Regions from separate parts of the Streptomyces sp. NPDC101178 genome, predicted to be linked through region 1. Evidence: predicted binding sites of a transcription regulator. Region 1 holds the regulator's gene; each other region holds the start of a gene.
What was found. Region 1 encodes HrcA, which represses chaperone genes, less so after heat shock. Its sites were predicted from a motif close to TTNGCACTCNGNNNNNCNGAGTGCNAA; they were not measured.

Region 1 (4,630 bases):
CCAGCTCCGCGTCGTGCCGGCCCTCCACATAGATCCGCCCGGCCCGCGCCACCCGCGCCCGCGCACCGGGCACCGCCACCGAGCCGGAGGCCGTACGGGTGGGGCGGGCGGGGCCGCCGGGGCTGGGGCGCACCAGCGTGACCACCCTGCCCTCCAGCAGGAAGGCGCGCGGCTCCATCGGGAAGACCCGGTGCTTGCCGAACCGGTCCTCCAGGGTCACCGTCGGCCCCTGGGCCGTCTTCTCGCAGCGGATCACCGCCCCGCAGAAACCGGTGGCGACCTCCTCCACGACCAGATCGGGTTCGGCGGGCACCTCGGGCACGGGGGCGGACCGCTTCCACGGCGGGGTCAGGTCCGGCTGGTAGCTGCGCATGCGCAGACGATAATCCTCCCGCCTCCGGCAGCCCCTCACCCCACCCCGAACCGCTCCGCCAGCGCCTCCCGCTGCTCCCGGACGAACGCCGCGTCCACCACCGACCCGTGCCCCGGTACGTACAGCGCCTCCTCGCCGCCCAGCTCCAGGAGCCGGTCCAGGGCGGCGGGCCAGCGCGAGGTGATCGCGTCCCGGCCCGCCTGCGGTTCGCCCGACTCCTCCACCAGGTCACCGCAGAGCACCACCGGAGGCTCACCGTCCGACCCCGGGACCAGCACCGCGAGGTCGTGGCCGCTGTGGCCCGGGCCCACGTTGGCCAGCAGCACCTGACGGCCGCCGCCCAGGTCGAGCGTCCACTCGCCGGTCACCTCGTGGTGCGGCACGACCAGCGTGTCGACCGCCCGGTGCGCCTCCTCCTCCGCCAGGCCGTGGCGCACGGCCTGCCCGGTCAGCTCGTCCGCCGACCGCTTCAGCAGCGCGGTGACGCCCACCGCCCCGTACACCTGCGCCCCAGCGAACGCCGCCGTCCCCAGCACATGGTCGAAGTGCGGGTGGCTCAGTGCGACATGCGTCACCCTCCGGCCGAGCAGCGCCTCGGCCTGCCTCCGCAGCTCGACGCCCTCGCGCAGCGTCGAGCCGGTGTCGTACAGCAGCACCTCACCGGCCCCGGCCACCAGCGCCACCGTGGCGTCCCAGCCGGGCAGTCGCCGCCGCCCGATACCGTGACCCAACCGCTCCCAGCCGAAGTCTTCCCACAACACGTCCATGGGACGACGCTATCGGCACCGTCCCGTACGGCTCGGCGGCGGCGTGGCCGGTCCGCCCTTGCCCCGGCCCCACCCCACCCCCGTACACTGACCGATGAGTAGCTGGCACTCGTACGCACCGAGTGCCAGACGGGTACCGGAAGACCGACGCCGGAGAACGACAGCTGGAGGTGTGCGCCATGCTCAGCGAACGCAGACTCGAAGTGCTGCGCGCCATCGTCCAGGACTATGTCGGCACCGAGGAGCCCGTCGGCTCCAAGGCGCTCACCGAGCGGCACCAGCTGGGCGTCTCGCCGGCCACCGTCCGCAACGACATGGCGGTGCTGGAGGACGAGGGCTTCATCGCGCAGCCGCACACGAGTGCGGGGCGCATCCCCACCGACAAGGGGTACCGCCTCTTCGTCGACAAGCTCGCCGGAGTCAAGCCGCTCTCCTCGCCCGAGCGCCGCGCCATCCAGAACTTCCTCGACGGCGCGGTCGACCTCGACGACGTGGTCGGCCGGACGGTGCGGCTGCTCGCGCAGCTGACCCGGCAGGTCGCGGTCGTGCAGTACCCCTCGCTGACCCGTTCGACGGTGCGGCACGTGGAGCTGCTCTCGCTCGCACCGGCCCGGCTGATGCTCGTCCTGATCACGGACACCGGCCGGGTCGAACAGCGTATGATCGACTGCCCCGCGCCCTTCGGCGAGGCATCCCTCGCGGATCTGCGGGCCCGGCTCAACAGCCGGGTCGTCGGACGCCGCTTCGCGGATGTCCCGCGGCTGGTGCGGGAGCTGCCGGAATCCTTCGACAGCGAGGACCGGGGGACGGTTTCCACGGTTCTTTCCACCCTCCTCGAAACCCTGGTCGAGGAGACGGAGGAGCGGCTGATGATCGGCGGCACCTCCAACCTCACCCGCTTCGGGCACGACTTCCCTGTGATGATCCGGCCGGTGCTGGAGGCACTGGAGGAGCAGGTCGTCCTGCTGAAGCTGCTCGGTGAGGCCACGGACTCAGCCATGACCGTGCGGATCGGGCACGAGAACGCCCACGAGGGGCTCACCTCCACGTCCGTCGTCGCGGTCGGCTACGGTTCGGGCGACGAGGCAGTCGCCAAACTCGGCGTGGTCGGACCGACCCGCATGGACTACCCCGGAACGATGGGAGCGGTACGCGCAGTGGCACGTTACGTCGGACAGATCCTGGCGGAGTCGTAAGTGGCCACGGACTACTACGCCGTACTAGGCGTACGCCGCGACGCATCGCAGGACGAGATCAAGAAGGCATTCCGTCGGCTCGCCCGCGAGCTGCACCCGGATGTCAACCCGGATCCGAAGACCCAGGAGCGGTTCAAGGAGATCAACGCCGCTTACGAGGTGCTCTCGGACCCGCAGAAGAAGCAGGTCTACGACCTCGGCGGCGACCCGCTCTCCGCTCAGGGCGGAGGCGGCGCGGGCGGGTTCGGAGCCGGTGGCTTCGGCAACTTCTCCGACATCATGGACGCGTTCTTCGGAACGGCCTCGCAGCGCGGGCCCCGCTCGCGCACCCGGCGCGGCCAGGACGCCATGATCCGCCTGGAGATCGACCTCGCGGAGGCGGCCTTCGGCACCACCAAGGACATCCAGGTCGACACGGCGGTCGTCTGCAACACCTGCAGCGGCGAGGGCGCGGCCCCCGGCACCTCCGCGCAGACCTGTGACATGTGCCGCGGCCGTGGCGAGGTCTCGCAGGTCACCCGGTCCTTCCTGGGCCAGGTCATGACCTCGCGGCCCTGCCCGCAGTGCCAGGGCTTCGGTACGGTCGTGCCGACGCCGTGCCCGGAGTGCGCCGGTGACGGCCGCATCCGCTCGCGCCGCACGCTCACGGTCAAGATCCCGGCGGGCGTCGACAACGGCACCCGCATCCAGCTCGCCGGTGAGGGTGAGGTCGGCCCCGGCGGCGGCCCGCCCGGCGACCTGTACGTCGAGATCCACGAGCTGCCGCACTCCGTCTTCCAGCGGCGCGGCGACGACCTGCACTGCACGGTCACCATCCCGATGACCGCGGCCGCGCTCGGTACGAAGTGTCCGCTGGAGACCCTGGACGGCGTCGAGGAGATCGACATCCGGCCCGGCACCCAGTCCGGCCAGTCCGTACCCCTGCACGGGCGGGGCATCACGCACCTGCGCGGCGGGGGCCGGGGCGACCTCATCGTCCACGTCGAGGTGATCACGCCGAACAAGCTCGACGCCGAGCAGGAGCGGCTCCTGCGGGAGCTCTCCAAGCTGCGCGGCGAGGAGCGGCCTCTGGGTCAGTTCCAGCCAGGTCAGCAGGGTCTCTTCTCCCGGCTGAAGGACGCCTTCAACGGCCGCTGAAGCCTTTTCCGCCTTTCACCGCACCGCCCATCGGTTACCCGCCGGTGGGCGGTGCGGCGTTCTGCGGGAGATCCGGTCACCCGCGAAGCTGGCTGATTCGGCCCTGTGCGGCGGACGTGGCACGATGCGGTCATGTCCTCCGCGTTGACCGATCTCTGCCGGTATCCGATCGTGCAGGCCCCCATGGCGGGCGGCGCTTCCGGACCTCAGCTCGCCGCGGCCGTCGCCGAGGCGGGCGGGCTTGGGTTCCTGGCCGCCGGCTACAAAACGACGGACGGCATGTACAACGAGATCAAACAGCTGCGCCGGCTCACCGGCGGCCCGTTCGGCGTCAACCTCTTCATGCCGCAGCCCGCGCTCGCCGACCCCAGCGCCGTCGAGGTCTACCGCCACCAGCTGGCCGGTGAGGCCTCCTGGTACGAGACCCCGCTCGGCGACCCCGACGGCTGCGGCGACGACGGGTACGAGGCGAAGGTCGCCATCCTGCTGGAGGACCCCGTCCCGGCGGTCTCCTTCACCTTCGGCTGCCCCACCCGCGACACGCTGGACGCCTTCGCCAAGGCGGGGACGTACACCATCGTGACCGTCACCTCGGCCGAGGAGGCCCAAGGCGCCCAGTGGGCCGGTGCCGACGCCGTCTGTGTCCAGGGCGTCGAGGCGGGCGGCCACCAGTCCACGCACCGCGACGACCCGCAGGCCGACCACACCGGCACCGGGCTGCTGAGCCTGGTCACCCAGGTCCGCGAGACCGTGCAGATCCCGATCGTCGCCACCGGCGGCCTGATGCGCGGCTCGCAGATCGCCGCCGTCCTCGCGGCCGGCGCCGACGCGGCCCAGCTCGGCACCGCGTTCCTCATCTGTCCGGAGTCCGGCGCCCACCTGCTCCACAAGCAGGCCCTCACCAACCCGCTCTTCGTCCGCACCGCGCTGACCCGGGCCTTCTCCGGCCGCCCCGCGCGCGGCCTGGTCAACCGGTTCGTCCGCGAACACGGCCCGTACGCCCCCGCCGCCTACCCCCAGGTCCACTACCTGACCACCGGGCTGCGCCAGGCCGCCGCGAAGGCGGGGGACGCGCAGGGCATGGCGCTGTGGGCCGGGCAGGGCCACCGCATGGCCCGCGAACTGCCCGTCGGCGAGCTGATCGAGCTGCTCGCCGA
Region 2 (4,630 bases), on a different contig from region 1:
GCGGCGCCGGCCTTGATGACGGCCACGCCGCCGGCCAGCTTCGCGAGGCGCTCCTGGAGCTTCTCGCGGTCGTAGTCCGAGTCGGAGTTCTCGATCTCGGCACGGATCTGGTTGACGCGGCCCTGGACCTGGTCGCTGTCACCGGCACCGTCGACGATCGTGGTCTCGTCCTTGGTGATGACGACCTTGCGGGCGCGGCCGAGCAGGTCCAGGCCGGCGTTCTCCAGCTTGAGACCGACCTCCTCGGAGATCACGGTGCCACCGGTGAGGATGGCGATGTCCGCGAGCATGGCCTTGCGGCGGTCGCCGAAGCCCGGGGCCTTGACGGCGACGGACTTGAACGTGCCCTTGATCTTGTTGACGACCAGGGTGGAGAGCGCCTCGCCCTCGACGTCCTCGGCGATGATCAGCAGCGGCTTGCCCGACTGCATGACCTTCTCCAGCAGCGGGATGAGGTCCTTGACGCTGCCGATCTTCGAGTTGACGATCAGGATGTACGGGTCGTCGAGCGACGCCTCCATACGCTCCATGTCGGTCGCGAAGTAGGCCGAGATGTAGCCCTTGTCGAAGCGCATGCCCTCCGTCAGCTCGAGCTCCAGACCGAAGGTCTGGGACTCCTCGACGGTGATGACGCCTTCCTTGCCGACCTTGTCCATCGCCTCGGCGATCTTGGCGCCGATCTCGGTGTCGGCGGCGGAGATGGAGGCGGTCGAAGCGATCTGCTCCTTGGTCTCCACGTCCTTGGCCTGCTCCAGCAGAGCGGCGGAGACGGCCTCGACGGCCTTCTCGATGCCGCGCTTGAGGGCCATCGGGTTGGCGCCTGCGGCGACGTTGCGCAGACCCTCGCGGACGAGAGCCTGGGCCAGAACGGTGGCGGTGGTCGTACCGTCGCCGGCGACGTCGTCCGTCTTCTTGGCGACCTCCTTGACCAGCTCCGCACCGATCTTCTCGTACGGGTCCTCGAGCTCGATCTCCTTGGCGATGGAAACACCATCGTTGGTGATCGTGGGCGCGCCCCACTTCTTCTCGAGGACGACGTTACGGCCCTTGGGGCCGAGGGTGACCTTGACGGCGTCGGCGAGCTGGTTCATCCCGCGCTCGAGACCGCGCCGTGCCTCCTCGTCGAACGCGATGATCTTGGCCATGTGAAGTGGTCCTCCCGGACAGGGGTGGATTGCTCCGGACCGAGAGGCGCCCGCGACGGACGGCCTGCGTGCGTGGTGGTTCCTTGCCCCACCGCGCCTGCGGGCCTCACCGGCCCGGTCCAAGTTCTGTCACTCTCACCTGGAGAGTGCTAACGCCAATGATTAGCACTCGACCCCTGAGAGTGCAAGCGCCTCAGGCCAGGGCCCGCCATGTGGTCGGCCCTCCGCCCGGCCGTCCGTCCGCCCGGTCCCGGCGCGCACGAAGGGCCCGGTCCCCCGGATCACTCCGGGGCCGGGCCCTGCGTGCGTGAGTAGTGACGTCGGACGGCCGCGCCGGGCTCAGCCGACGGCGAGCTTGACCATGTCGGCCTGGGGCCCCTTCTGGCCCTGCGAGATCTCGAATTCAACTCGCTGACCCTCTTCGAGGGTGCGGTACCCGTCCATCTGGATCGCGCTGTAGTGGACGAAAACATCCGCACCACCGTCGACCGCGATGAAGCCGTACCCCTTCTCCGCGTTGAACCACTTGACGGTGCCCTGAGCCATGCCTAACTCCCCTATAACTGGCCCTTGCACGGGACCGCACTTCGCGGGCCCGGGTCGGAACTCACCCTCCGACAGGAGAGGGTGCGCGGCGCCGCAGCGCGTCGACCGCGGCCGAATGTATCCGCCCAACTGCCCTCTGCAACAGGTCAATCGGACGAGAATTCCGGGCACGGGCGAACGCCCGAATATGCGGGATTGCTGAAATTTACGGGCAAGTCGGGCCAGGCAAAGGCCACTTATGCCTCAAGGGGTTCACGTACTTTGGCTGCTTCTTATCGGGGCCGGGCGCATTCTCATATGCGGGCGGCACGCGCGGCGAAGGGGCCTTCCCCAACTCTACCGCGCTCAACCATGCAGAATTGCCCCCTCCGCTTTCTCTCGCGGAGGGGGCAACCGTGGTTCGGGCGATGCCGGTCGGATCAGCAGCCGCCGGCCACGGCCGGGATGATCGAGATGCCGGCGCCGTCGGGCGTGGCCGCGTCGAGCCCGCCCTCGAAGCGCACGTCGTCGTCGTTGACGTACACGTTGACGAAGCGGCGCAGCTTGCCCTGGTCGTCCAGGACGCGGGCGGCGATGCCCGGGTGGTCCCTCTCCAGGGAGTCGATGACCTCGGAGAGCTTCGCGCCCTCCGCCGTGACCTCGGCCTGGCCGCCCGTGTAGGTGCGGAGGATGGTGGGGATGCGGACCTTGACGCTCATGGCGGACGCCTTTCTGACGGCTGCGGTCGGGACGATCGGGGCGATCGGGATGGTCAGGCGGAGGCGAGGCCCGCGGCACGGAACGCGTCCAGGCTCGGCTTGATGGTCGCCGTCGCCTGCGAGGTCGCGGAGACCGCGTCGAGCGTCTTGAGCCCGTCACCGGTGTTCAGGACGACGGTGGTGAGCGCCGGGTCGATCACGCCGGCCTCGATCAGCTTCTTCGTCACGCCGACCGTCACGCCGCCCGCCGTCTCGCCGAAGATGCCCTCGGTGCGCGCCAGCAGCTTGATCGCGTCGACGACCTGCTCGTCGTTCACGTCCTCCACCGCGCCGCCCGTGCGGCGGGCGATGTCCAGGACGTACGGGCCGTCCGCCGGGTTGCCGATGGCCAGCGACTTGGCGATGGTGTTCGGCTTCTGGGGCCGTACGACGTCGTGTCCGGCCTTGAAGGCGGCGGAGACCGGCGAGCAGCCCTCGGCCTGGGCGCCGAAGATCTTGTACGGCTTGTCCTCGACCAGGCCGAGCTTGATCAGCTCCTGGAACCCCTTGTCGATCTTCGTCAGCTGGGAGCCGGACGCGATCGGGATGACGATCTGGTCGGGGAGCCGCCAGCCGAGCTGCTCGCAGATCTCGTACGCCAGGGTCTTGGAGCCCTCGCCGTAGTACGGGCGCAGGTTGACGTTGACGAAGCCCCAGCCCTCGCCGAGCGGGTCGCCGATGAGCTCGGAGCAGAAGCGGTTGACGTCGTCGTAGTTGCCCTCGATGCCGACCAGCTCACCGCCGTACACCGCGGCCATGACGACCTTGCCCTGCTCCAGGTCGTGCGGGATGAACACGCAGGAGCGCAGTCCGGCGCGGGCGGCGGCGGCGCCGACGGCACCGGCCAGGTTGCCCGTGGAGGAGCAGGAGAGGGTGGTGAAGCCGAAGGCGCGGGCGGCCTCGACGGCGATCGCGACGACGCGGTCCTTGAAGGAGTGCGTCGGGTTGCCGGAGTCGTCCTTGACGTACAGACCGCCGGTCACGCCCAGCTCACGGGCGAGGTTGTCGGCCTTGACCAGCTTGGTGAAGCCGGGGTTGAGGTTGGGCTTCTCCGCGACATCGGCGGGAACCGGCAGCAGCGGGGCGTAGCGCCAGATGTTGTCCGGGCCGGCCTCGATGCGCTTGCGCAGCTCCTCGGCGGAACCGGTGGGCAGGTCGTACGCCACTTCCAGTGGCCCGAAACAGGACGCACAGGCGAAAAGGGGGCCGAGCTCGAAACGCTCGCCGCACTCGCGGCAGGAAAGCGCCGCGGCGGGACCGAGGTCCACGGAGGCGGTGGTGGCATTACCTGCAACGGTCTGAACAGCCATGATGGCGGAGGCCCTTTCTCCTCATCTTCCTTGCGGCGCATTTCGCCACAAGACGGAATTGGCACCTTCCCCACCGTGACCTCGCGGTCGGTAGGAGGGTTGCCGGGACTTCAACGGGCCGTTCCCTCAGTCCCTCTGGATGAGCTCTGTGGCACTGGATCTTCGATCCAGGCGTTTGTGTGACGACGGACCCCGACATGCGACGGTCATCCGCGTTGTTCAAGACTGTAACCGAAGGACCGGACTGTTGAGATAGTCGTCCGAACGGCGAGATGGATCACACACAGCTCACATGCGAGGAGTTCAGACCGTGCTCGAAGAGGTGGAACGCTGGCTGACCAGGCGTTCCTGGTCGTCCGCCGACCGCCCGCTGAACCGGCTCACCGACGCCCGGGCCGCCGACCCGCACCGCACGTCGGTGAGCGTGGTGCTGCCCGCGCTGAACGAGGAGGCCACGGTCGGCGCGATCGTGGCGACGATCCGGCGCGAGCTGATGGAGAAGGTCCGGCTGGTCGACGAGCTGGTGGTGATCGACTCCGGTTCCACCGACGCCACCGCCGCCGTCGCGCGCGCGGCGGGCGCCCGGGTGGTGCACCGGGACGCGATCCTGCCGCGGATCCCGGCCCTGCCCGGCAAGGGCGAGGTGCTCTGGCGGTCGCTCCTGGTGACCAGCGGCGAGATCGTCTGCTTCGTCGACGCCGACCTGCGGGACTTCTCGGCGGACTTCGTCTCGGGGACGGTCGGCCCGCTGCTCACCGACCCCACCGTGCAGTTCGTCAAGGCGATGTACGACCGTCCGCTCGGCGACACCGCAGGTCAGGGCGGCCGCGTCACCGAGTTGGTGGCACGCCCGCTGCTCAATCTGCACTGGCCCCAGCTGGCCGGTTTCGTG
Region 3 (4,630 bases), on a different contig from region 1:
GAGGGGCGGGGCTTCGGCGGTCCGGTGGCCGGCGAGGCCGTCGCGGCGGAGCATGGAGGCGACGCGACGGACCGATGAGTTCGGGCGCGTCGGCCGGTCCACCTTCCAGGAGGTCCGTCCCGACCACGGGGCGGCCGGACGAGGAGACGACCATCATGCAGAAGATCACCCCCTGCCTCTGGTACGACGGCCAGGCGAAGGAGGCCGCCGAGCACTACATCGCGATCTTCGGCGGCGACTCCCGCATCCTGGACATCAGCTACTACGGCGAAGAGGCCCCCGGCGAGACCGGCTCCGTCCTCACCGTCAGCTTCCGGCTCGCGGGCCAGGAGTACCTGGGCCTCAACGGCGGCCCGCAGTTCCCGTTCACCGAGGCGATCTCGCTCTCCGTGGACTGCGCCGACCAGGCCGAGGTGGACCGGTTCTGGACCGCGCTCTCGGAGGGCGGCGAGGAGAGCCAGTGCGGCTGGCTCAAGGACCGGTACGGCGTCTCCTGGCAGATCGTCCCGAACGAGCTGCCCAAGCTGCTCGCCGACCCGGACCCGGCGAAGGCCGAGCGCACGATGAAGGCGATGCTCGGGATGCGGAAGCTGGACGTCCAGGCGCTGCGGGACGCCTGAGCCACGGGGCTCCGGGCCGCCCCGGATAGTGTCTGGTCCATGTCATCCCGCCCCACCCTGCCCCCGCCCCCGCCTCCCGTGGAGATCCGGACCTGGCCGGACCGCGAGGCGATGCTCGCCGACCGGGCGGTGATCCTTCACGCGCTGGTGCGGATGCACCTGGGGCCGGGGCGGCTCGGTGTGCTGCTGATGTGGGCCGGGCTCGCCGCGTTCGGCTGGCTGCTCGTGGGGTCCGGACTCGTCATGGTCGAGCAGGCGGCGGCGGACTTCTTCAGCGGGATCGCCGGAATCCTGTCCCTGCTCCTCGGGGCGGGCGCGCTGATCCCCGCCGTCGTCCTGGCCTCCCTCCACGTCGCCCGGGACCGGGAGATCCGCGCGCTGCTCGTGGAGTGGGGCGCGCTGGACCGGGATCCGGAGCGCGACCGGGAGTTGCGGCTGCCGGGGATGAGCCTGCTCTGGCTGCTGCTGTCGTTCGTCCTGGCGGCGGGCGGGCTGGCGCTCTGCGTGGTCGGCCCGGCGAGCGCCCGGCCCGGCGACCACACGTACGGCATGGTCGCCCTGATCATGGGCCTCGGCATGGCCGCCTGGCTCACCGGACTCATCGGCGCCGTCAAGGCGTTGGCGCACCGCCGCTGGGTACTGCGCGTCCTGACGGCGCCTGCCCCGGACCGGCCCACCCCGGCCGCGCTCACCCCAGCGGGCGGCCGATCAGCATCGTCGGAGCCCCGGCCACCCGGGTCAGGAACACCGTCGCCGCGTTCGGGCCGCTGAGCTTCATCCGGCGCCGCAGCTCCTCCGGCTCGACCGCCGAACCGCGCTTCTTGACGGTCAGCACGCCGACCTGACGCTCCCGCAGCAGCGCCTTCAGCCTCTTCATGTTGAACGGCAGCTGATCGGTGATCTCGTACCCGGCGACGTACGGCGAGGAGTACGGCACATCGCTCGTGACGTACGCGATCGTCTCGTCCACCAGCCGTCCGCCGCACCGCTCGACGATGCCGGCGACCAGGTGCGCCCGGATCACCGCGCCGTCCGGCTCGTACAGATAGCGCCCGACCGGGCCCACCGGCGGGGCGGGCAGCGGGGCCGGGGCGGTCAGGGTGGCGCCGGACGGCAGCAGCGTGGCCCGGAACGAGCCGGGCGCGATGCCCTCCCCGTACCAGAGCACCGCCTCCTTCACGTCTCCGCCGTCCGAGATCCACTCGGCCTCCGCCTCCGGGCCGATCGCCTCGTGCGGGATGCCGGGCGCGATCTTCAGCGCGGCGCGCGGGGCCTTCAGCGCGGCGGCCGTGGCCCAGGAGAGCGGCGGTGAGTACGCCTCCGGGTCGAAGATCCTGCCGCGTCCGCCGCGCCGGGCCGGGTCCACGAAGACGGCGTCGTACGGAGAGGTGTCGATCTCCGTGACGTCGGCGCACCGCACCTCGATCAGCCCGCCCAGGCCGAGCGCCTCCGCGTTGGCGCGGGCCACCTCGGCGGTGAGCGGGTCGCGGTCGACGGCGAGGACGGCGATCCCGGCGCGGGCCAGCGCGATGGCGTCGCCGCCGATGCCGCAGCACAGGTCCGCCACGCTCCGCACGCCGAGCGCGGCGAACCGGTCGGCCCGGTGTTCCGCCACCGAGGTACGGGTGGCCTGTTCGACGCCGTTGGGCGTGAAGTACATCCGGTACGCGTCCTCCGCCCCGAACTTCGCCACCGCCCGCTGCCGCAGCCGGGCCTGGCCGAGCGCCGCCGACACCAGCTCCGCCGGGTGCGTACGCCGCAGCCGGGTCGCGGTGGCCAGCTCGTCGGCCGGGTCGTGGTCGCGCAGCTCGGCCAGCAGGTGCCCGCCCTCGGGGGTGCGCAGCGCGGCGAAGGCGGCGCGGGCGGGGTCGCCGGCCGAGGGGGCGGAGGGGGTCGATGCGTTCACCCGGTCCATTGTGGCCGGTGCGCGCCGGCCCCTGTCCGCCGGTCGGGCGACGGGCGCGGCCCTCTCGCGGTGTCGGGACGGGCGGCGGACGGGCGGCTGGCAGGATGCGGCGCCATGCAGCTAGTACGACAAAAAGGAAAATCACCCACGAAGCGGCACCGGCCGGTCTCCGTCGTGCTGGCGGCCCTCCTGGCCGCCACCGTCACCTCGGCCTGCGCGGCGGAGACGGCCGGCGGCGGTGCGGAAGCCCCGGGCGGACCGGCGAAGCCCGCCGCCGGCCAGCAGGGCGAGGCCGCGCAGGGCGGGCCCGCCCGCGCTCCGGACGTATACGCCGAGGAGCTCAAGCGGAAACAGGCCGCACGGGCCGTCGCCGCGAAGAAGTGGGGGCTGGCCAAGGTCCCGCTCGCGGCGCCCGAACCGCCGAAGGTGAAGCCGCGCATCACCACCCGTAAGGGGTTCGAGGTCCGGGACGACGAGGGGCTGCCGCCGGTCTTCACCACCGTCCCCACCAAGGAGAAGATCGTCTTCCTCACCATGGACGACGGTGCGGAGAAGGATCCCGCGCTGCTGCGGATGATGACCGAACTGTCCATCCCGTACAGCGCGTTCGTCAGCGACTACGTCATCAACGACGACTACGGCTACTTCAGGAAGATGCAGGAGCGCGGGGTGGTCATCAGCAACCACACGCTCAACCACCGCTATCTGCCCGGCCTCTCCTACGCCGAGCAGAAGCGGGAGATCTGCGGCCAGCAGGAGAAGATCCTCAAGCAGTACGGGAAGCGGCCGACCCTCTTCCGCCCGCCGTACGGCAACTACAACCGCGACACCCTCGTCGTCGCCAAGTCCTGCGGCATCACCGCCGTACCTCTCTGGTCCGCCGAGGCCTTCGCCGACCATATGGAGTGGCGCGAGTGGGACCGGGACCTGCACCCCGGCGACATCGTCCTCACCCACTTCCGCGGCAAGGGCGCCTGGAAGGGCACGATGCCGGACATGATCCGCCTGGTCATGAAGACGATCACGGACAAGGGGTACGCGGTGGCGAAGCTGGAGGACTACGTCTGAGGGGCGCCCCGCCCCGGCCGGGACGGCGCGAGGGTGGTGAATTGGCACTCCGCTTGACCGAGTGCTAATCGCGGTCATAGTCTCAGTGCTGGCACTCCCCCCTGGGGAGTGCCAGCACCACACTGTGCGACAGGGCAGGTCCGGCACCCGCGACGACGGATCGGTCTGGTCGCCGCCCACTGACTGCTAAACCCCGTGAGATCTCCGAAGGGGGAGACCGGATCGTGTCGACCACCAGCTCCAAGGTTGCGATCAAGCCGCTTGAGGACCGCATTGTGGTCCAGCCGCTCGACGCCGAGCAGACCACGGCCTCCGGCCTGGTCATTCCGGACACCGCGAAGGAGAAGCCCCAGGAGGGCGTCGTCCTCGCCGTGGGCCCGGGCCGCTTCGAGAACGGCGAGCGTCTTCCGCTCGACGTCAAGACCGGCGACGTCGTCCTGTACAGCAAGTACGGCGGCACCGAGGTGAAGTACAGCGGCGAGGAGTACCTCGTCCTCTCGGCCCGCGACGTCCTCGCGATCGTCGAGAAGTAATTCACCCACGTTTGCCTGTGTTCTGCGCCCCTGGCCCCCTGCGTAACAACTAGCCGGGCGGCGAGGGGCGCAGTTCATTTTGAGAGGGAAAGTACAGCCCATGGCGAAGATTCTGAAGTTCGACGAGGACGCCCGTCGCGCCCTTGAGCGCGGCGTCAACAAGCTTGCCGACACGGTCAAGGTGACGATCGGCCCCAAGGGCCGCAACGTCGTCATCGACAAGAAGTTCGGCGCACCCACCATCACCAACGACGGTGTCACCATCGCGCGCGAGGTCGAGCTCGACGACCCGTACGAGAACCTCGGTGCCCAGCTCGTCAAGGAGGTGGCGACCAAGACCAACGACGTAGCGGGTGACGGCACCACCACCGCGACCGTCCTGGCCCAGGCGCTCGTCCGCGAGGGCCTGCGCAACGTCGCCGCCGGCGCCTCCCCGGCCGCCCTGAAGAAGGGCATCGACGCCGCCGTCAAGGCCGTGTCCGAGGAGCTCCTCGCGACCGCGC

Region 2: a site for HrcA is predicted at 1,308-1,334, ahead of groL (chaperonin GroEL). Genes of this name have one in related genera too.
Region 3: a site for HrcA is predicted at 3,636-3,662, ahead of groES (co-chaperone GroES). Genes of this name have one in related genera too.

What each region holds. Positions count from the first base shown of each region.
Region 1 is NZ_JBIWOZ010000001.1:393,512-398,141, reverse strand. It holds gene ACIRR8_RS01800 (DUF3097 domain-containing protein) at 1-373, opposite strand, end outside; gene ACIRR8_RS01795 (MBL fold metallo-hydrolase) at 409-1,140, opposite strand; gene hrcA (heat-inducible transcriptional repressor HrcA) at 1,320-2,336, shown strand; gene dnaJ (molecular chaperone DnaJ) at 2,337-3,473, shown strand; gene ACIRR8_RS01780 (nitronate monooxygenase) at 3,606-4,630, shown strand, end outside.
Region 2 is NZ_JBIWOZ010000014.1:61,755-66,384, forward strand. It holds gene groL (chaperonin GroEL) at 1-1,145, opposite strand, end outside; gene ACIRR8_RS30315 (cold-shock protein) at 1,485-1,691, opposite strand; gene ACIRR8_RS30320 (MoaD/ThiS family protein) at 2,111-2,389, opposite strand; gene thrC (threonine synthase) at 2,443-3,738, opposite strand; SAM riboswitch class I at 3,757-3,884, opposite strand; gene ACIRR8_RS30330 (glucosyl-3-phosphoglycerate synthase) at 4,049-4,630, shown strand, end outside.
Region 3 is NZ_JBIWOZ010000005.1:119,514-124,143, reverse strand. It holds gene ACIRR8_RS16270 (MFS transporter) at 1-78, shown strand, start outside; gene ACIRR8_RS16265 (VOC family protein) at 156-620, shown strand; gene ACIRR8_RS16260 (hypothetical protein) at 660-1,391, shown strand; gene ACIRR8_RS16255 (methyltransferase domain-containing protein) at 1,309-2,535, opposite strand; gene ACIRR8_RS16250 (polysaccharide deacetylase family protein) at 2,641-3,594, shown strand; gene groES (co-chaperone GroES) at 3,819-4,127, shown strand; gene groL (chaperonin GroEL) at 4,228-4,630, shown strand, end outside.